DNA from 3 places in the Yersinia enterocolitica subsp. enterocolitica genome. Region 3 is predicted to be linked to each of the others. Evidence: predicted binding sites of a transcription regulator. Region 3 holds the regulator's gene; each other region holds the start of a gene.

Region 1 (7,721 bases), 2.5 Mb from region 3:
GCTTTAGCAACCTCCGCTTCGCGGCTGGCGAGCAAGATTTCCGGATGCTGGTTAATGCTATCGCGCAACACGGTGATAGCAGCGGGTAGGCGGGAGAACTTGGGTAAGGGGCCATCGACGTGCTGAACTTCAATACCGGTTAACTGGGTCAGTCGGGTCTGCGCCAAAGCCACGTCGCGTTGTGCGGTGGTTAGTCTATCTTGCATCGCCGCCAGGGTCAGACGCGCATCCAACACACTGCTGGGTAACGCACCACCACTGGCAACTCCGGCCCGTTGTAGTGCTATCTGTTTTTCGCTCTCCTGCACTAAAACCTTGGCATCACTCGCGGCTTGCTCGGTGAGTGCCAGATCTAGCCAGGCTTGCGCGGTTTCCTTTTGTAATCTGGTGCGGATGGTTTCGTTGCCCGCTGCGGTTTTACGCGCTTCGGCACTGAGGGTATCGGCTTTTCTTTGCCGTTTATCACTGCTGACATAATCCTGCATGATGCCGATCCGCTGCATGGTCATGCCCTCGCGGGTAAAACGGCGGGCATTGCTGCCCCCAACTGGCAGGTTTTCTATACCAAACTTCAATTTGGGATCAGGCAGTTGGGTGGCAGAACTGGCCATGTTTTCCAGCGCATTAACCTGATGCTGATTCGCAGATAACTCGGCAGAGTAGCGCTCTGCCGAGACCAGCGCCTGATCCAGAGTGATATCCGCCGCGTGGCTCAGGGCGGGTAAACTGAATGCCGCAGCCATCAGCAGGCGGGCTATTCCTAAGCGCAATACAGCCGCAGGCCGCACCGGCAGTGGGTGATTCAATAGGTGGTTCATGATGGCTCCCGCCTTACGGTTGCTGTGCTGAAATGGCGGTGAGCTGATAGCCCTGTTCAGTCTGGCGGAAGCTAAATGTGACCTGAGTGCCTACTGGAATTGGGGTTGTAGCAAGGTTATCCGGCAGGTCAAAGGACATAGTCATTGGTGGCCAGTTTAGGGCCGAAATGGCACTGTGGGAGATGGATACGCTATTGGCATTCCAGGCTTTTATTTGCCCGCGAGAGTGATAGTTATTGGTATTGATCGTGGTGGTATCAGCCATCATTGCCCCGTGGTTATGGGACATCGGCATACTTTCTGTCATTGATAGGGGGGCGGCCAACAGCGGGGCAGAGAAAAGTACAACAGCACAAACTAAAGTGGTAACAGTGGTGGATACGGCGTTAAATAAAGTACTCATAGGAATAGCTCCAAAACATAAAATAAGCACAGCACGCAAAGACGCGTGAATAATGTGGTTAAATCTGTCTGGATCTATTCTCTAAATCGGCAGAGCGCGATTTCGGTGGGTGGCCCAACAATGGGCGGCATATGCCAGTCGAGGCGGTGAATGCGCGGGGCTTGCTGTATATCCGCTAGCACTAATTCAGTGTGGGTCGGCAAAGCTGCCAGTACCAGCATCCCGCTGTCAGATTGAACTGAGTCAGGAATACAATGCTTTTCACATAGGGAGTTTTGCGCCTGACCATGAGACATTTCCATCGCCGACAACATGTGTTGCATCGGGTCTGATTGTAAATGCCCTTGATGCTGGCTAAAGACCGGCGAGTCGGCAGGGGCAATATCACACTGATGGCCAGCTATCGCCAGTTGGGTATTCAGAAAAAACCAGCAGGTAATCAGCAGCATGCCGCACAGGCGCTTTTTACAGGCGCGCGTTCGGTGCATAAGCTGTGATATTCCTTTAAATGCTGGCATGTTTACTCTGAATATATGGCGCGATTAAATAATGCTGTTAGCGAGTATAGGATTATCCCACTGTTTTTAGAATGGTTTTGTCCGGTTACGTTAAATGGAATGAAAGGTTAATGAAAAGTTATTAGGCTGAATTTATTAGATTTATTTTTAATATAACCGCCAAAATGGCATGGGTTGGAGCAAATATTTACTTTTCTTTAAGCAATTCTTATTCGTTAGGATAAAACCGCGCCAGCATATATCAACCGGCGCGGCTGAAAGTGAAAGTTTACCAGGAATAACTGACGGTTGCGGTAGCAACACGGCCACTGCCATAGAAACAGGCCGCCATTTGTGCGCAACTGGCTACATATTCTTTGTTAAATACGTTATTAACGTTGACCTGCAAACTGGTGCCTTTCATTGATGGTAAAGCTTGCCCCAGTTCATAACGCATCATCCAGTCATATAACGTAACCGCTGGGACTTTAAAGCTGTTTTTCGCATCACCCCAACTGGTGCCGATGTAGCGCACGCCAACACCGGTGGATAATCCATCAATCACACCCTTATCAAAGCTGTACATACCCCACAGTGAGGCGGAATGGCTAGGTGTGCGAGCGGGCATTTTGCCTAATTCAGCGGCGGTCTTAGTTTCCCGTACTTTCCCTTTGGTGTAGGTATAGGCGGCAATAAGGTTGATATTATCGTTAATCTCACTGTTTAACTGAGTTTCGATCCCCTGAGACTGAACTTCGCCAATTGGTACGTTATAGGCCAGTGCTTGATCGTATTGGCTAATGTTTTTCTGACGTAAATCATACAGTGCGGTGGTCAGCAAAGTGCGGCTGCCCGGCGGCTGGTATTTAATGCCGAGTTCGACCTGACGTGCCGTGACCGGGTCTAATGCACCGGTGCCAGGTGCACCTTTGGCGGTACTTGGCTCAAATGAGGTGCTGTAGCTAACATAGGGTGAGATACCAGAATCAAAGGCATACAACACACCGCCACGGCCGGTAAATGCATGATCGTCTTGTTGATCTTGGGTGACGGTTTTACGGTTCATGGTTTTTAACTGTGACCAGTCGTAGCGCCCGGACAACAGGAAGTTCCACTTATCCAGTTCGATTTGATCTTGTAAATACACCCCCACCTGATCCAGTTTGGTCAAATCACTGCTATTCAGTGACAGGTCACTGTCTTTGATATTCAGACCATAAACCGGTGATACCCAATCCAGATTATATTTTGTCTGTACCGTGCCCATATAGAACCGGCTATCAATACGGGTGCGTTTATAATCCAATCCGGTGAGCACCGTGTGGTTTAGTTGACCGGTCCAGAAATCAGCTTGCAGTTGGTTATCGACTGCAAACTCAGCGGTTGTCTGGCGTTCAATTTGTGGGCGGCGGGTCATGGTGCGGCTATCAGCCAGTAAATCCATAAATACCAAGTACTTATAGTCTTGCTTGTTATAGCTGTAACGCAGGTTCTGACGGAATTTAAAGGTGTCATTGATGTAATGCTCAAGAGCATAACCAACTGAGGTTTGCTCGCGTTCAGATTGATCAAATGACGGGTCACTGACATTAAAATCGTAAGGTATTTTGCCGTAAGCGGTACCAAATACCGTGCCGGTCGCCGGTAAGAAGTTACGTGAACCGGCTTTGGGTTCTTTCTGGTAGCTGGTTAATAAGGTAAAGGTGGTGTCTTCATTCGGAATAAAGGTTATTGCCGGGGCGATAGCAAAACGTTCCTGCTTGTAGGTATTCACCGCATCATCCTGCGTTCTGCCAATCCCATTCAGGCGATAGAGAACTTTCCCTTCATCATCGAAGACACCGCCAAAATCAAAAGCGGCTTCCGCCAGGCTATTATTACCCGCTCCTACCTGCACTTTGTGAATACTTTCAGCCGTTGGGCGCTTGCTGACCATATTGATCAGGCCACCCGGATTGACTTGGCCATACAGCACTGATGCCGGGCCACGAACCACTTCCACCCGCTCCAATAACCACGGATCAATCTGACCACCACGCCGTGCGCCACCCAATGAGTTGTAGCTCAAGCCATCGAGAAAACGCGGTGCATAGCCGAAACCACGAATGATCACTTCGTCATTCATGTTAGAGCCACCGCGATATTCCGGCACCACACCAGCGGTATAACGCAATGCTTGAGCAACAGAAGTTGCGCCTTGATCCTGCATTTGCTGGCTGGTAATGACGGAAATAGATTGCGGAGTGCGAATCAGCGGAGTATCAGTTTTGGTGCCGGTTGAACTATTTTTAGCGACAAAACCCGCATCTTGTTGCCCGCTACCCGCTTTGGCAACTATCACTAATTTATCTTCTTTTGTTGCCGCCGTTTCTTGCGCGCGAGTTGCCGCCAAAGTGTGTAGAGAGGGGATGAATATCAGTGCGGAGGTCAATAATAAGGTTTTTGAGGTGTAGTTTGCCCGGAATGGCAATTTCCTCGGCATTTTTTTGCCAGAAATATCAAACATGATTTATCCCTACCTGGAAATACAATAATAAAAGTGCTGGATCCACCCAGATTTATTTATTATCCGGTATGGATATAAAAAAGATTTCTGCCCATTCAATCAGTTGCGGCTGTATCCTTATACATATTCGGGAATAAGGTGACGCTCAAGAAAGAATGCGCACCATGTTATTGCAAATAATAATACTTCTCAATATTATTTGTATTAATATAAAAATAACAAATGTATTAGATTTATGACAACGTCAAACTAAGGGGAAGCGTGCCGTTGGGGTCGTAGTGGCGTAAGCCACCGAAGTACCCCGAGGTGCGGTAAACCCTTTACTCACTGAGTTATCAATAGCTTTGTCATTAACCTCAAATGTATTTAACCTGACCCCTTGTGGGCATACATTGGCGTGATGAGTGGTGAATAGACTTGGGCAATGAAATCAAGAGGATTGAGTGTGAGCACGACAAATGAACATCCTGATAGCCAGCGCTTGTTAGCAGACCCTTTAGCCGGTAGTGAATCGTGGTGGCAGCAGATTGCACAGTGGGGAACGCCGCTGGTGGAGCCGATATCTGAGGATAAAGTCAGACTGACGTTTCTTTGGCGGGAGCCGGTAGCTGGGGCAGATGAACCTACTTATAGTCGTGTCTACATTGATGTTAACGGCGTGACAGACCATCACAGTACTCATCCTGAAACCCTACAACGCCTGGGCCAAACCCATGTTTGGTATTGGCAGGCTGAAGTGGAATCTGATTTCCGTGGCAGCTACAGTTTTATGCCGGTTACTGCGGAACATTGCCTGAATTTACCTGAGGGAACGCCACAAGAACGCCGGCAGGCACAGCGTAATTGGTGGATCTCCTTGATGGATTTGGCACAAAACGATCCGTTCAATCACACCGCCCCCCATTCCAGTTATCGCGGAAGGCCACTTTCTGCGGTGCATTTAGCTGATGCCATACCTCAGACCGCCTGGCAGCCGATTGATGCAGGCCAGCAACTCCCAACGGATACGCAACGGCTGCAATTGATTACCTGGCATAGCGAATTGCTAGGTAACAGCCGCAATGTGTGGATTTACCACACACACGGCACGGCAGATAATGCCGAGCGGCCATTAGCTATCTTGCTTGATGGGCAGTATTGGGCAACCAGGCAACCGATATTCGGTGTGCTGGATAATGAAACTGACGCCGGACGTTTGCCCGCCAGTGTGTATGTGTTGATCGACATTATTGACCAGCCCCATCGCTCAGTAGAGTTGCCTTGCAATCAAGATTTTTGGCAAGCGCTACAAACAGAATTATTGCCGCAAGTTGCTGCGCTACAACCCTTTACTGACCAGGCCTCGCGTACCGTGGTGGCAGGGCAAAGTTTTGGTGGGTTGGCCTCGCTATATGCCGGATTACATTGGCCGCAGCGTTTTGGTGGTGTGCTGAGTCAGTCCGGTTCCTTCTGGTGGCCGGATGTTGATAATTTCAAAGCTCTGACCGCCGGAACTGCCGAGCGTCAAGGCTGGCTGACAGAACAGGTTTACCAAGGTTTGGGTAATGATCATCCATTGGATATTTTTATGGAGGCGGGTCGCCGTGAAGATGTGATTTATCAGGTTAATGAGGCCATGAGCGAGGCGCTGCGTCAGGCGGGGCATCGATTACATTATCGGATTTATGCTGGTGGGCATGATTCGCTGTGCTGGCGCGGTGGGTTGATTGATGGATTACACTGCTTGCTCGCTCATTATAACCGTCATACTTCAAACTGCATGTGCGTTGGCTGTACTCAATCACCCGAATCACTTACTTGAGTAAGCTCATCGGGGTTCACTTGCTTGCCGCTTTCCTGCAATTCGAGTTATTTAGGGTATAAAACTGAATCCTAAATCACACCTTAAACCGCCCCTTTGGGATAACCAGAGGGGTGTGCGACACCGGATCATCAATGATCAAACAGGGCATACCAAAGACATGCTCCACCAGATCTGCGGTGATCACTTCGCGCGGCTTTCCCTGGATGACAATCTTTCCATCGCGCATGGCGATAATATGGGTGGCATAGCGGCAGGCATGATTCAGATCATGCAGCACAGCAACCAGGGTATGGTTATGCTGTTGATTAAGATTGCTAAACAATTCAAGCAAATCAATCTGATGGGCGATATCCAGATAGGTGGTCGGCTCATCCAATAACAGTAATGGCGTTTGCTGAGCCAGCACCATAGCTATCCAAACCCGCTGGCGTTGCCCGCCTGATAAAGCATCCACTGACCTGTCTGCCAGTTCACTGACACCAGTGGCCTGCATGGCATCGCTGACCGCCTGCTTATCAGCCTGTGTCCATTGCTGCAATAATTTCTGGTGGGGGTAACGACCACGCGCCACCAGATCCAGCACGCTGATCCCGTCCGGTGCTTGCGAGCTTTGTGGTAATAAGCCCAAATGGCGCGCAACATGCCGGGTATCAAGGCTGGCAATATTCTTACCATCCAAAATCACCTGACCCGCCTGCGGTTTCAGTAATCGACTCAAGGCGCGCAGCAGCGTCGATTTACCACAGGCGTTGGGGCCGACGATAACCGTAAACTCACCATCAGGAATGGCGACACTCAGGTTTTCGCTGATTATCTTGCCGTCATAACCCAAAGTCAGCGCCTCGGCCCACAAGCGAGGGGTAGGTGAAGTGGTGGAACTAGCATTACTCATGATCGTCGAGACTCGCGGATTAAAAGCCAAATAAGATACAGACCACCGATGCTGATAGTCACAACACCGACTGGCAATTGATTAGGTGAAAACAGGTGTTGGGCGCACAAATCAGCGGCAATCAATAACAGTGCTCCCATTAACGCAGAAGCGGTCAATGTCACTGATGATGTGCCAGACAGGCGTTTTGCGATTTGTGGTGCGGCTAGCGCAATAAAGGAAATCGGCCCTGCCGCCGCAGTGACCGCAGCCATCAAAATGACGCCAATAGCCATCAGGCCCAAACGAGTTTTTTCGACTGGAACACCTAGAGCGCCCGCAGCATCATCGCCCATTTCCAGCAGCGGCATACGGCGGCTCAGTAACATCGCCACCACGGCGGCGATGGCAATAAACATCACTGATGGCAGGCCCTTTGCCCACGTCAAACCATTGAGAGAACCGGCTCCCCATGCGGCGGCAGTGATGGCCGCTTCTAATGAAGCGGTGATAGTCAACCAGGTATTAAATGCGGTTAACATTGCGCCCATGGCAATACCGACAATAATTAGCCGAAAGCCCTGAATTCCCTGGCGGTAGGCCAACAGATACACCGCGATAGCTGAGAGCAATCCGCCCCCCAGCGCACTACTGGCAATCTCAAAATAGTTGCCATTAAACAGAGTAATCGCCACCAACGCGCCAGTATAAGCGCCAGCATTAAAGCCGATGATATCGGGGCTACCCAATGGGTTACGTACCAGAGACTGAAATATGGCACCACTGATCCCCAGTGCGGCGCCGAAAATCAGTGCCATGACA
Region 2 (7,721 bases), 2.9 Mb from region 3:
TTTTTTATGGTGGAAGCGCTATGTGTCATGGTGTTGCAGCATTGGGTTAATCTCTATATTAATCAGCATATTCCATCTTATTATCCTGCCGTCACTCTGATGCTATTCTCTGTTTCTTTTTTCCTAATTTATCTTGCGCAGGATAGGGTACTGATTCTATGGGCGGCGGGGGTTTTCTCCCTGGCTCTGATGGTGTACATGCCCAGCGCAGATGCAAATAATGCTGCATTTGCTGACCATGGCAGTTTCGCGACCTATTTTGGTTTGCTATCACTGTCAGTGACACTGGGTGATTCGCTAGGCAATATGCTGGGAATGAGGCTGCTGGCTTTCCTGCTGCAAAGTGGAAATGTCTCACAATACTTTCTCTGGCTCGCCGGGATCACCGCAGTACTGGCAATTTTTTACCGCAATCCGTATAACTGTCCTCTATGATTTTTTCCCTATTCCTCTATCAAAATTGATATCAGACTTATGAATGAACAACTGAGCAGCATTATTGCAAGCGAAATACAGGCGCGACCGGAGCAAGTTATTGCCGCGATAAGCCTGCTGGATGAAGGTAATACCGTGCCCTTTATTTCACGGTATCGTAAGGAAGTTACCGGCGGGTTGGATGATACCCAGCTGCGCCAGTTGGAAAGCCGTTTGGGTTATCTGCGCGAACTTGAAGACAGACGCCAAACCATTCTTAAATCAATCGAAGATCAGGGCAAACTCACCGAGCAGCTAGCCAGTGCTATTAACGGCACGATGAGTAAGACTGAGCTGGAGGATTTATATCTTCCTTATAAGCCAAAGCGCCGCACCCGCGGGCAGATTGCGATTGAAGCTGGTCTGGAACCCTTGGCAGACAGCCTATGGAATGACCCACAGCAAGATCCGGAACAGGTCGCCCTCGCTTATGTCGACGCCGATAAAGGCGTGGCAGACACCAAAGCGGCACTGGATGGGGCGCGCTATATCCTGATGGAGCGTTTTGCGGAAGATGCCACTTTGCTGGCGAAAGTGCGCCAATATTTGTGGAAAAACGCCCATTTGGTAGCAAAAGTGGTGGAAGGCAAAGAGCTGGAAGGTGCTAAATTCCGCGATTACTTCGATCACCACGAACCTATCGCCCAAGTCCCTTCTCACCGCGCACTGGCAATGTTCCGTGGCCGTAATGAAGGGGTGTTGCAACTGGCGCTGAACCCCGATCCACAGTTTGATGAACCTCCTCGTGAAAGTCAGGGCGAGCAGATCATTATCAACCATCTGGATTTGCGCCTGAATAATGCACCGGCTGACAACTGGCGCAAAGCCGTGGTCAACTGGACATGGCGTATTAAGGTGCTGATGCATCTTGAAACCGAGCTGATGAGCACCCTGCGTGAACGAGCGGAAGACGAGGCTATCAATGTATTCGCTCGTAACATGCAAGATTTGCTGATGGCCGCTCCGGCGGGGATGCGCGCCACTATGGGCCTCGATCCTGGTCTGCGTACTGGGGTGAAAGTGGCTGTGGTTGATGCTACCGGTAAGCTGGTTGCCTACGATACCATCTACCCTCATACTGGGCAGGCTGCTAAAGCCGCTGCCGTGGTGGCTGCCCTGTGTATCAAACATCAGGTTGAACTGGTGGCGATTGGTAACGGCACTGCATCACGGGAAACCGAGCGCTTCTTTACCGAGCTGCAACAGCAGTATCCGGCGGTGACGGCGCAGAAAGTCATTGTCAGTGAGGCTGGCGCTTCGGTGTATTCGGCCTCAGAGCTGGCCGCGTTGGAATTCCCTGATCTGGATGTGTCCATTCGTGGCGCGGTTTCTATTGCTCGCCGGTTGCAAGACCCGTTGGCTGAACTGGTTAAAATCGACCCGAAATCTATCGGAGTTGGTCAGTATCAGCATGACGTCAGCCAAAGCCAACTGGCGAAAAAGCTGGATGCGGTAGTAGAAGACTGCGTAAACGCCGTGGGTGTGGACTTGAACACCGCGTCAGTACCATTACTGACCCGTGTGGCTGGCTTGACCCGCATGATGGCGCAGAATATTGTGAACTGGCGTGATGAAAATGGGCGCTTCCATAACCGCGAGCAATTGCTGAAAGTCAGCCGCTTAGGGCCAAAAGCTTTCGAACAGTGCGCCGGTTTCTTGCGTATTAACCACGGGGATAACCCGTTGGATGCTTCAACGGTGCATCCAGAAGCCTATCCGGTGGTTGAGCGTATTTTGGCAGCTACCGAGCAAGCATTGCAGGACTTAATGGGCAATGCCACAGCATTACGTAGCCTCAACGCCCGCGATTTCACCACCGAGAAATTTGGCGTTCCGACCGTCACAGATATCCTGCGCGAGTTGGAAAAACCGGGCCGAGATCCGCGTCCTGAATTTAAAACCGCGACCTTTGCCGAAGGCGTGGAAACACTGAATGATCTGACACCGGGGATGATCCTCGAAGGCTCAGTAACTAACGTGACCAACTTTGGCGCATTTGTCGATATCGGTGTCCATCAGGATGGTTTGGTGCACATCTCCTCACTGGCAGACAAGTTTGTCGATGACCCGCATAAAGTGGTGAAAGCCGGTGATATCGTCAAAGTTAAAGTGATGGAAGTGGACTTACAGCGCAAACGTATTGCTCTGAGTATGCGACTTGATGAACAGCCGGGTGAAAGTGGTTCACGTCGTGGTAATAGTGGTGAGAACCGCGCTAATGACAATCGTGGTGCCAGTCGGCCGCGTAATAGCAATGAATCCAATAGTCGCCCATCCGCTAAAGGGCGCACAGATAGCAACTCTGGCGGCAACCATTCCAGCAGCAGCAACAACAGCGCCATGAGTGATGCACTAGCGGCAGCATTTAAAAAACGCTGATATCTCAAGTTAAGGGCCAGATTCTGTGGCCCTTTGTCATTGTTCTTAATTCATCGAATTTGTAAGTTCAAACTCATCCTTAACACCATATTGAGTACCACTTCTCATATTTTTTTCTTCTATAAGATCGCAGCGTTATCTTTTAAATTAATTAGCACGCAATTCTTTTTTCGGTGTTCTATCACACTAAATCAGATGTAGACTTAACTGATTTAACATCATATTTAACATGAAGTTTAATTTAGTTCGTTATTACACTTAATTTATAAATAATTACGATAACATTCCATATGTTAATTAAAATATGAATGTTATTTGATTCAAATCATAGTGAAGTGATTATGTTAATCATCAGTATTTCTTATTGTGGACAGCAGCTTATAGAAACATTCGGTTAACTGATTTAACTCATCGTTCGCATTTGCGATCGTGCTAATTTGGTGGTAAAACAAGCGCAAATAGAAATCAGACTCATTAATTTTAAAAATGAAATCGTAATGAATATTTACTTTTGAGCCTTTAACCTGAGTTGAATATGAAAACGATTCTTACTATTATTATTTTAATCATTATTTATTAGTGGTGGAATTTCTCTGAACTCTGGTTTGCTAATGCGTTATAACGAGAGGCTTACATGCATCTGATCCCACAGCGCTCCTACAAAATTGTTGGTTTCTCACCTGAAATTAGCCCGGCTTACCGACAAAAATTATTATCACTGGGTATGCTTCCCGGCTCTTCATTTAATGTTGTCCGCCTGGCGCCATTAGGTGATCCCATTCAGATAGAAACCCGCAGAGTCAGTCTGGTGGTGCGTAAAAAAGATTTAGACCTACTGACGCTAGACCTGCAACCCTAATATTTCAAATTAACTTCTTATTCTGGCTGTGAGGTGATGTATCAAAACCACCTTGCATAGGCTGACTTTAATTTACTGATATCACGTTGGATCATGAAAGCACTCACAATTGGCCTAATTGGCAACCCCAATGCGGGTAAAACTACCCTTTTCAACCAGTTAACTGGGGCTCGCCAGCGGGTAGGTAACTGGGCCGGGGTCACTGTTGAGCGCAAAGAGGGCCACTTCAGCACCGCACAGCATCAGGTGACTTTGGTTGACCTGCCGGGAACCTACTCACTCACCACCATTTCTGAACAAACCTCGCTGGATGAGCAGATTGCTTGCCACTATATCTTGAGCGGCGAAGCGGACTTGTTGATTAACGTGGTTGATGCCGCCAATCTGGAGCGCAATCTCTATCTGACACTGCAACTGATAGAGTTAGGTATCCCCTGTGTCGTGGCCCTCAATATGCTGGATATCGCCAAAAGTCAGCACATTGATATTGATATCGAAGCACTCTCTCAGCAGTTGGGCTGCCCGGTTATTCCGCTGGTTTCTACGCGGGGGCAGGGTATCAATGAATTAAAAAACAGCATTGATGAGCTTCAGCCTGTTCCCTTCAAGGCGCTGGTTAACTACCCGTCGGTGCTACTTAGTGAAGTGGATAAGTTGGTGCAGGCGATGCCTGAGTCCTGGCCAGTGCAGCAGCGTCGCTGGCTGGCACTGCAAATATTAGAGGGTGATATCTATAGCCTGGCTCGCGCTGGCATCTCCCCTTCTATCGTGGAACTGGCCCGTGAAAATCTGCGGCAAAACCAGCACGAAGATCCGGAACTGGTGATCGCCGATGCCCGCTATCAAAGCATTGCCCGTATCTGCGATATCGTCGGTAACTCACAGCAAGCTGAGCCAAATCGCCTGACCCAAGTGCTTGATAAAGTGATTCTGAATCGCTGGTTAGGTGTACCTATCTTCTTGTTTGTCATGTACTTAATGTTCGTCTTAGCCATTAATATCGGCGGGGCGTTACAACCGATATTTGATATCGGCTCTGCTGCCATCTTTATTCAAGGGATACAGTGGGTTGGCTATACACTGCATTTCCCGCAGTGGCTAACTATCTTCCTGGCTCAAGGTGTCGGCGGCGGTATCAACACCGTGCTACCACTGGTGCCACAAATTGGCATGATGTACCTGTTCCTCTCCTTTTTGGAAGACTCCGGTTATATGGCCCGTGCCGCCTTTGTTATGGACCGGTTGATGCAGGCGCTGGGGTTACCGGGTAAATCTTTTGTGCCACTGATTGTCGGTTTCGGCTGTAATGTGCCGTCGATTATGGGCGCACGTACCTTGGATGCTCAACGCGAGCGCTTGATAACTATCATGATGGCACCGTTTATGTCCTGTGGCGCACGGCTGGCTATATTTGCTGTATTTGCCGCCGCATTCTTCGGCCAGGATGGAGCCAGTGTCGTCTTTTCTCTCTATTTGTTAGGTATTGCCGTCGCCATCCTCACTGGATTGGTACTGAAATACACCATCATGCGCGGTGAAGCATCACCCTTTGTGATGGAGTTACCGGTTTACCACGTGCCACACCTCAAAAGCCTATTATTACAAACCTGGCAGCGGCTAAAAGGCTTTGTTCTGCGCGCCGGGAAGGTGATTGTTATCGCCAGTATTTTTATCGGTGGCCTGAATAGTTTTTCTTTTAGTGGTCAAGCGGTGGATAGCATCAATGATTCAGCACTGGCCTCTGTCAGTAAAGTATTGACTCCGTTACTGGCCCCGATGGGGATCCATGAAGATAACTGGCAGGCAACCGTTGGGTTGGTGACTGGCGCGATGGCGAAAGAAGTGGTGGTGGGGACACTGAATACCCTTTACACCGCTGAGCAAATTAACAACCAGCCTTTTGATGCTGAAAACTTTAATTTATTGAGTGAATTGTCCGGTGCAGTTGGTGCCACCTGGCAGGGATTAAAAGATACCTTCAGCCTCAGTGTGTTAGCTAACCCCATTGAGGCCAGCAAAGGTGATGGTGAAATGGCAGCCGGTTCGATGGGGATGATGAGCAGTAAGTTCGGCTCCAGTATCTCTGCCTACAGCTACCTGATTTTTGTCTTGTTGTATGTGCCTTGTGTCTCGGTGATGGGGGCCATTGCGCGGGAAACCAGCCGGGGCTGGATGACCTTCTCAATACTGTGGGGGCTAAATGTTGCGTACTCACTGGCAACCTTGTTCTATCAAGCCGCTACCTTCCGTGACCACCCACAGCAGAGCCTCGGTATTATCGCCTTAGTTATTATTATTAATGCGCTGATTCTGTTTGGTTTACGTCGTGCTCGTAGCCGGGTCACGGTGAGGCTACAAAACAGTGCGCCAGCCAGTTGTTGCCAAAGTTCTGGTAATGACTGTCATTAATAAGGAGGTAAAAGTGGCAAGCCTGGTGCAATTACGCGATGCCATCGCCCTTAGCGGCAGTGCTGATGCGAACCAGTTGAGTCATCAATTGGCGATGCCTTTACCTCTGGTTGAGGCAATGCTGGAAAAGTTGACGGCGATGGGCAAGATTGAACGCATTGAGCAAGATAATAGCGGCTGCCTAACCGGCAGTTGCAAGAGTTGTCCTGAGGGGAAAAATCAATGTAGCACGGTGATTTACCAGTTAAAAAATCATCGTTAAGTTAAATGAGATGCCCACTTGGGCATCCCTGATGATATTATTTATAGACTTCTGCATCCGCATCAAACTTCTTCTTCTCGCGCTCGGCAATAATCACATAATACTTACCGCCTTTCTCATCTGCTAATTTTGACAACTCTTGCTTCACATCCATGGGTGAGGTTGCCTGACCCGAGGTAGTGACTGTGCCTATCTTCTCGTAATTCTTCGCTTCTTCTTTGGTAATTTCTTTAGCCGCCATCGCGCCAAAAGAAACCCCAGTCACCACCAGAGCTACAGCCAGATTTTTCAATAAATTCATGCCAAATACCTCGCAAATGAAGGATTACTGCTTACACATGTCATACCAAGACAGTAACAATTATTAATTAAATTTAGTATTTAGCTATTAAATCACTGATTAAATTTTACTTAGCTATGTATTGCTCTGTTGGGCGAAATCCACGACGAGTTGAGAAAACGCCTCAGGATGAGAGACAAAAGGAGCATGCGCAGAGCCTGGCATCACCACCGATTGAGTATGCGGCCACTGGCTGTTTAGCAATGCAGCCACTTTGCGTGGTACCAAGCCATCCAGATAACCATAAATACGCAAGAATGGGAGCGAACAGTCTGCCAATTCTTCGCGTAAATCTGCCGTCCGCAGAATATCCAGCCCGCCGGTCAACACCGCCACTTCCGGCATTTGGTGCTGTAATACAACCGCTTTCAGCAAACGGGCGTCCTGGCGTGCGCTTTCCGTTCCCAGCGTTTGTAATGCCAGAAAACGCTCCACAGTGCGCTGGAAATCCTCACTAAGTTGTTGCTGGAAACCGGCCAATACTTCCGGGCGAATCCCTGGCCACTCGTCATGGGCCGTAAAACAAGGAGAAGACGAAACCGTGATCAAGCCACGAACACGCTCAGGGTGGCTCAAGGCAATCTGGCTAGCAACCAATCCGCCCATTGACCAGCCAAGCCAGATTGCTTGCTGCGGCGCTTGCTGTAAGACTATTTCAGCCATTTCTGACAGTGACATTGCGCCAAATTCAGTGCTACGTCCATATCCTGGGAGGTCGACCAAGTGCAGGCGAAAATGCGGCGCGAGTCGATCAATTATGCAATGCCATACCCCTGCATTCAGCCCCCACCCGTGCAGCAACACAAGACAGCGATCGCCTTCACCACAGATGTTCCAATAAAGTTGTTTCATACGCTAGTATCCTGACCAATCCTAAATTGCAATCGTGTTAGCCGCCATGTCAGGCATCTTGCCGGATTCAATTGTTTAATGGAAATAGAGCATATACCCAAAGTCATTGGAGTTGCAGGTAGGCGGCAAGATAACTCATCCCGATG
Region 3 (7,721 bases):
ATTGCGCCAAGTTGGGAGCTGACTGGGCATCATGTAATAAAGTAGTGATTACTCTGACCAATACTGGGGATGAGATCAAAGGCCAGGACTGGGCCATTTACTTCCATAGTATTCGTCAAATTCTCACCGTAGATAATGATCAGTTTAAAATTACTCACCTGACGGGTGATCTACATAAAATTGAACCTACCGCCAAATTTACTGGTTTCCCTGCCAATCAGGCGGTTGAAATCCCGATCACCGGCGAATACTGGCAGTTATTTGCCACCGACTTTATGCCGCGCTGGTATGCCACTTCGGGTGATGCAAAACCAAAAGTTCTGAAAAGTACTGATACTGAAGATATTAATGAATATCTGACTCAGTTTACGGGCGATCAGTGGAAGCGTACTAAAGACGACAATAACGTATTAATGACACCGGAATCTCGCTTCGTCAAAAATGAGGCCGTGAAAACATTAACGGCAGCTAACCTGCGCGGGCAGATTATCCCGACACCAATGGAAGTGAAGGTTCACCAACAAGATGCCGATTTGAGTCAAGGTGTGGCGCTTGACCTGAGCACTTTGCCCAAACCGGCTGCTGAGGCGGCGGCGCAGCGTTTTGCATTACTTGGCTTGAAGTTGGGTGCAACGGGGTTCCCGATTAAAACCTTGATTCAGCCGTCTGCCTTTAAAGGTGACTTAGCCGTTTCAGGCGCATATGAGCTGAAAATCGGTGAAAAGGGCGCGCAAGTGATTGGTTTTGACCCAACAGGTGTGTTTTACGGCCTGCAATCCATTCTTTCTTTAGTACCGACTGATGGTAGCAAGAAGATTGCGACATTGGATGCCAAAGATGCGCCACGCTTTGAATACCGTGGTGTTTTCCTGGATGTAGGGCGTAACTTCAAAACTAAAGATGCAGTATTGCGTTTGCTTGATCAGATGGCCGCTTACAAGCTGAACAAATTCCACTTCCATCTGAGTGATGATGAAGGCTGGCGTATTGAGATACCAGGCCTGCCAGAACTGACCGATGTGGGCAGCAAGCGTTGCCACGATTTAACGGAAAACACCTGCTTACTGCCGCAATTGGGCTCAGGCCCGGATAGCAATAATTTGGGCTCGGGTCACTTTACCCGTGATGATTACATCGACATTTTGAAATACGCGAAAGCCCGCCAAATTGAGGTCATTCCTGAGATTGATATGCCCGCCCACGCGCGTGCAGCCGTCGTCTCGATGGAAGCTCGTTACAACAATTTGATGAAGCAGGGTAAGGAAAAAGAAGCCAACGAGTTCCGCCTGGTTGACCCGACAGATGATTCCAACACGACTTCTGTTCAGTTCTATGAACGCAAAAGTTATCTCAACCCATGTCTGGATTCGTCTAAACGTTTTGTCGACAAAGTGATCGGCGAAATGGCGCAGATGCACAAAGAAGCCGGTATGCCATTGACCACCTGGCATTTTGGTGGTGATGAGGCGAAGAACATCCGTCTGGGGGCAGGGTTCCAGGATAAAAATGGCACCATTGAGCCGGGCAAGGGCATTATTGATAAAAGTGTGGAAGATAAGCCGTGGGCTAAATCGCAAGTTTGTCAGGATATGGTCAAGCAAGGCAAAATTCAGGATGTTGAGCATCTTTCCAGCCACTTTGCGATTGAAGTCAGCAAGTTGGTGAATGCCCATGGCATTGAGAAAATGCAAGCCTGGCAAGATGGCCTTAAAGATGCCAAGTCGTCGAAAGACTTTGCCACTAAACGTGTTGGCGTTAACTTCTGGGATACTCTCTATTGGGGCGGCGCTGACTCAATCAATGATTGGGCCAATAAAGGCTATGAAGTGGTCGCGTCGAATCCGGATTATGTCTATTTCGACATGCCATATGAAGTTAACCCAAATGAGCGCGGTTATTACTGGGCGACTCGCTTCAGCGACGAAGCCAAAGTCTTTAGTTTCGCGCCGGATAATATGCCACAAAACGCGGAAACATCGGTCGACCGTGACGGTAATCATTTCAGTGCTAAAAGTGATAAACCTTGGCCGGGTGTGCACGGTATTTCCGTTCAATCATGGAATGAAACAGTACGAACTGATGAACAAATGGAATACATGATTTTCCCTCGAGTATTACCACTGGCCGAACGTGCCTGGCATCGTGCGTCTTGGGAGCAGGATTATAAAGCCGGTCGTGAGTACCAAGGTGGCGTAACGCATAGGGTTGACACCAAGGCGTTGAGTTCCGATTGGCAGCGTTTTGCCAATATTATGGGCCAACGTGAATTGGCGAAACTGGATAAAGCCGGAGTGGCTTATCGCTTGCCAGTTCCAGGGGCGCGAGTTGTTGGCGGGGAATTGGAAGCTAATATCTCCTTACCGGGTCTGATTATCGAGTATTCCACTGATGGCGGAAAACAATGGCAGCAGTATGATGCCAAAGCACAACCGAAAGTCAGTGGCGACGTATTGATTCGTTCCACCAGCCCGGATGGTAAACGTAGTAGTCGTGCGGAGCCGGTTAAGGTTTGATTATTGCTGTCAAAGTGCTGTGTCTGATGTTAACTCCTGTTTGCTGAGGTTTAGGTAAACACTATTAAGTGAAGTTGAGTTGATGGTTTTCCCCCGGCAAGTCCGGGGTTTTTTTTGTTTTAAATTTATGGAGGTAGCAATAGGGTGTATACCCAAAGTCATTGGAATTGCAGATAAGTGGGGTGGCAAGCGAATAAATCACCTACGTCAGTGATTAGGGGGAATTAGAATAACTAACAACCCAGCGGCTTCAAGGGTGAAGGGTATAAATAAGAATGACCACCTGACTCCCAACCGAGTTGCACTTGGGTAACTGAGCGGGAAAGGCGGCCATCTTGCGGATTATTTATTTCAGCAGCGCTTAAAATCTTTATAAGTCAACGCGATAAAACGACATTATCTTTTATCGTGCGCAGATTCATTTTCACGGCAATCGCCGCTTTCACAGTGGCCGTACAGATACAGACTGTGATTGGTCAGCTTGATACCATGTTGTTTAGCAATTTCACGTTGAAGCGATTCAATGGATTCATTACTAAATTCGATCACTTTGCCGCAATCCAGGCAAATCAGATGATCGTGATGATGTTGCTGCGTCAGCTCAAAGACTGATTTGCCGCCTTCGAAATTATGGCGGGTAACAATACCGGCATCATCAAACTGGTTCAGTACACGGTAAACCGTTGCTAAACCAATTTCTTCACCGATATCGATCAGCTTTTTATAAAGATCTTCCGCGCTGACGTGATGGCACACCGGATCTTGCAACACTTCCAGAATTTTAAGCCGTGGCAGTGTTACTTTAAGGCCTGCGTTTTTTAAGGCTTTGTTGTTGTCAGTCATGCGGATTCAGTCCTGTTACTATCGATTCAAATTAAGGCTGTTCAGCCTATGACATCCGTGGCGCAATATTCTCAATTGCGTCTCATTATAGAACTGCTAGCCCCAAATGAAAACCGTGGTTGTTAACAAAGATATAATTGCACACTTTGCCCGATTAATCATGCAATGTATTGATGAATGGGATTGTTGCATAATTTAAGTATATGACTGCAAAGTATAAGGTTACAAATTTGTAGCAGTTTATTTTCATTTTGCACGGATGAAAGTGCGGATTTGTGGGTGGCTTAACAGAGTATAACCAGAGGGATAGAAGCAACGGAAACGCGTGGCAATATTAAATTTCATCCCCGCGTTTCCGACATGACAAATTAACCGGTAATTTCGGCCAGATTCAGTTCTTCGCTGATCTGTTTTACCCAAGCTTCAACGCGCTCATTTGTCAATTCTGGCTGACGATCTTCATCAATGGCTAAACCAATAAAGTGATCGTCATCCGCCAAGCCTTTAGACGCTTCAAAGTGGTAGCCAGCGGTTGGCCAGTGACCGACGATAGCAGCACCGCGTGGTTCGATGATATCGCGCACGGTTCCCATCGCATCACAGAAATATTCTGCATAATCTTCCTGATCGCCACAGCCAAATATAGCCACCAATTTGCCGTTGAAATCAATTTCTTCCAGTGTCGGGAAGAAATCATCCCAATCACATTGAGCTTCACCGTAATACCAGGTTGGGATGCCGATGAGCAGAATATCAAAGCCTTCTAAATCTTCTTTAGTGCTTTTGGCAATGTCGTGAACCTCAGCAACATCTTTACCCAGTTGCTTTTGGATCATCTTGGCAATGTTTTCGGTATTGCCAGTATCGCTGCCAAAGAAAATGCCTACAGTTGCCATATAACTTAATACCTTTTAAATTCAAATTGTTATGCAAATTACTGAGCGTTTGGCCCAATAATATAACACATGTATAGGGCCATATAGTGCCAGAAAACCTCGTCCGGCCGATATCAAGATTATGCGATATTAAATTTTTGTGAGTGGCTCAACCTTATAACCTCATTGCCGATAACAGCGGTGTAACCGAATGGTTGCAATTTGCAGTGAAGGAGAACAAACATGCAGTTTTTAAGAAATATTTCTATCAGAGCCGCGTTACTTTGGGTGCTTGGGGCATTTTGCCTGCTATGGGGCGGTGTATCTGGTTATACGTTGCTATCGCTGAATCAACTGACTCAATCCTCTAATGCTAATAGTGTGTTGGTTGAAAACATGAATTTGGTCAATCAGGGGACGGATCAATATTTTCGGATGGTGACACGTCTTGCCCGCTCAGTCGATTACCGTCAGAGCGGCAATATTGCGGATGCAGATAAGGAACTCAAATCATCCAATGCAGCACTTGAAAATCTGAAACAGAAGTTGGCGCAGTTTAAAGCCATTGACCATGCACAGATTGATCCTACATTGGTAAATGGGGTGATTGATGGGTGGAGCGGATTAATTGATCAAGGTGTCACTCCGCTGTATCAGGCGGCAATGGCGAACAATAGCGCGGCCTATCAGGATTTAGCTAAAAAGACAGTGCCAGCGCTGAGCCGGCAATATGGCTCTGTTGCGGAGAATTTTAATCAAGCTGCATCCAAGGCTATCGGGGTGGCTAAAGAGCAGTTTGCTCACCTGACAAAAGTGAGCAGCATGACATTAATTTCTGCTTTAGTGGCCGGATTAGTGATTTTACTGGCAACCGATCGCTACCTGTTGGCTAACCTGGTTCGCCCATTGGATGATATTCGTGCACATTTTCGCGTGATTGCTTCCGGCCAGCTGGGCCAGCCCATTACCGATTTTGGTCGTAATTGCGTTGGCAAATTGTTTCCGCTGCTACGTGATGTGCAAGCCAGTTTGGCCAATACGGTAAAAGCTATCCGCAGTAGCACTGATGGGATTTATCACGGGGCGGCAGAAATTTCAGCCGGTAATACAGATTTATCATCGCGAACTGAGCAGCAGGCCGCCGCATTGGAAGAGACGGCCGCCAGTATGGAGCAGTTGACGGCAACGGTGAAACATAACGCAGATAATGCGCATCATGCCAGCCAATTGGCAGCTAATGCTTCTATTACCGCCAAAAAAGGCGGGGCGCTGGTGGCTGATGTGGTTCATACCATGGATGAGATTTCAGCCAGTTCACGTAAGATAGCTGAAATTACAACAGTGATTAACAGTATCGCTTTCCAGACTAATATTCTGGCACTGAATGCTGCCGTTGAAGCGGCCAGAGCAGGTGAACAAGGTCGCGGTTTCGCGGTGGTTGCCAGTGAAGTCCGTAATTTGGCCCAGCGCAGTGCTCAAGCGGCAAAAGAGATTGATAGCTTGATAACCGAGTCCGTTAACCGGGTGAGTAGTGGTTCGGCTTTGGTAGAAAGTGCCGGGATAACTATGGATGAAATTGTTCGTTCCATCACCAATGTCACCGATTTAATGGGTGAGATAGCATCGGCGTCAGATGAGCAAAGCAAAGGTATCACTCAGGTCGGGCAGGCAGTGGCTGAAATGGACAGTGTGACTCAGCAAAATGCTGCGTTGGTACAGCAAGCCTCACGCGCGGCTGCCGCGCTAGAGGAACAAGCGACTCAGTTAAACCAAGCAGTGGCAGTGTTTAAATTGCAATCAGATGATGTGCGGACAAAATCGGTAGCTAAACCTCGGGCTACGGTATTAACGACAGCGCCTATTGCCAAGGTAGACAACAACGCAAACTGGGAAACTTTCTAAAATTTGGGATAGGGATATTGGCGTGGCGTAATCACTTACGCCACGCCGTCGTGATAACCGATAGGGTTAAAACCCTTCTTGTGAGTGCGCCAATTGAGCCAATAACATCTGTTCAATCAGTTCACTACGGCTGATGTTGCGTTGCTCTGCAAGACTATTGAGAGTGTCGACGGCATCGGCATTAATTTTCAGTTCCACGCGCCGTAAACCACGTACTTTATCGCGCCGTAGTTGATTTCGCTTATTAATTCTAAGCTGTTCATCACGCGATAATGGATTTGTTTTCGGGCGCCCCGGACGGCGTTCATCTGCGAACAGATCCAGCGTCGTGCGATCCGTTTGTTCTTTTGCCATAGGTAGCGGTACTACAAGGGATTTACATCAGAAATTTCTGACGATTCGGTTTACACGTTTCAGGCCGATACCTTTCTGAGTTGGTGCTGCTTATAACATCACAACAACCCTTCAATTGGGTATGAACCAACAGCCTGAATTTGCATTTGCTACCAAATATCGGAGCAAATTTATAGCGCGCCATAATACCCTAGCCAACCGAGCAACGACAATGCCTTACTGTGATTAGATTGGGCTAATTCACTCTTTTTTGCACAATTTTTCCACAGGAAATACATTTCTTTTCCCCAGGGTATGATTTTTAATCAACATCCATCGCGCGCGGTTCGTTTTTTACTCAGCGCTATTTTTCGCCAGTGCTATCTTCATCACTCTCTTCATCAATAAAGCGGTGAATGGCACGTAAGACAGAATCTGGTTTTTCTGCATGCACCCAGTGTCCGGTTCCGGCGACAACATGGGCGCGTGCTTGTGGGAATTGACGGGCAATCTCATCGCGATAGCTGTCTTGAATATAAGGTGACAGTTCACCGCGAATAAACAAAATGGGATGTGGCCAGGGGGGAATGGGTTGCCAGCCAACAATATTTTCGTATTGATCCCACAATGCGGGCACGTTAAACCGCCACTCACCGTTATGGAATGATTTCAATAAGAACTGAATAACACCTTCTTCTTTTATTGATTCGCGCATCAGTTGAGCGGCTTCCTGGCGTTGAGTCACACCCGCAGCACTGACTGCATTGATAGCGGTGAAAATTTGATCATGGCGGCGCACTTGATAATCGATGGGTGCGACATCTATGGCTATCAGTTTTTCGATACGGTCGGGCGCAATTGCTGTCATGGCCATCGCCACTTTTCCCCCCATGGAATGCCCAATAATAATCGCTTTTTTTATCTCAAGCCTGTCCATCAGTTCCAGCACATCCTGTGCCATATCGGGGTAATTCACTTCGGGTGATCGCGGGGATAAACCGTGATCGCGCAAATCGACCTGGATAACATCATGGTCTTTATGTAAGTCGCGAGCTAATACACCGAGGTTATCGAGGTTACCAAATAACCCATGAATCAAGATGATCGGCAGGGAAGAAGTGGGAGAAAGTGCGTTTTGTTGGCGGAAGTTTAATTTCATGGCGAAGTTCATACTGAGAGATATTGTGGTTAGGGTATCATGACTGCGCGAGGGTGTGCTGCTCACGATTAGGGTTCATGTGGATTATTCAGTCGT

The links. The regulator Fur, encoded in region 3, represses iron uptake genes when iron is present. The targets are predictions, from matches to a motif close to ATAATAATGAGAACNACTATCAA.
Region 1: the regulator Fur is predicted to act here: its motif matches at 4,401-4,423, upstream of FGL26_RS12515 (TonB-dependent siderophore receptor).
Region 2: the regulator Fur is predicted to act here: its motif matches at 3,389-3,411, upstream of feoA (ferrous iron transporter A).

Annotation. Positions count from the first base shown of each region.
Region 1 covers NZ_LR590469.1:2,618,426-2,626,146, reverse strand. The annotation lists gene FGL26_RS12530 (TolC family protein) at 1-818, opposite strand, end outside; gene FGL26_RS12525 (copper-binding protein) at 832-1,221, opposite strand; gene FGL26_RS12520 (hypothetical protein) at 1,296-1,709, opposite strand; gene FGL26_RS12515 (TonB-dependent siderophore receptor) at 2,008-4,224, opposite strand; gene fes (enterochelin esterase) at 4,670-6,025, shown strand; gene FGL26_RS12505 (ABC transporter ATP-binding protein) at 6,102-6,920, opposite strand; gene fepG (iron-enterobactin ABC transporter permease) at 6,917-7,721, opposite strand, start outside.
Region 2 covers NZ_LR590469.1:3,057,681-3,065,401, reverse strand. The annotation lists gene FGL26_RS14730 (MFS transporter) at 1-435, shown strand, start outside; gene FGL26_RS14725 (Tex family protein) at 475-2,853, shown strand; gene feoA (ferrous iron transporter A) at 3,488-3,712, shown strand; gene feoB (Fe(2+) transporter permease subunit FeoB) at 3,806-6,121, shown strand; gene FGL26_RS14710 (FeoC-like transcriptional regulator) at 6,135-6,383, shown strand; gene FGL26_RS14705 (YdgH/BhsA/McbA-like domain containing protein) at 6,421-6,684, opposite strand; gene bioH (pimeloyl-ACP methyl ester esterase BioH) at 6,799-7,575, opposite strand.
Region 3 covers NZ_LR590469.1:119,845-127,565, forward strand. The annotation lists gene FGL26_RS00605 (beta-N-acetylhexosaminidase) at 1-2,513, shown strand, start outside; gene fur (ferric iron uptake transcriptional regulator) at 2,910-3,356, opposite strand; gene fldA (flavodoxin FldA) at 3,725-4,252, opposite strand; gene FGL26_RS00620 (methyl-accepting chemotaxis protein) at 4,475-6,133, shown strand; gene ybfE (LexA regulated protein) at 6,200-6,487, opposite strand; gene ybfF (esterase) at 6,831-7,625, opposite strand.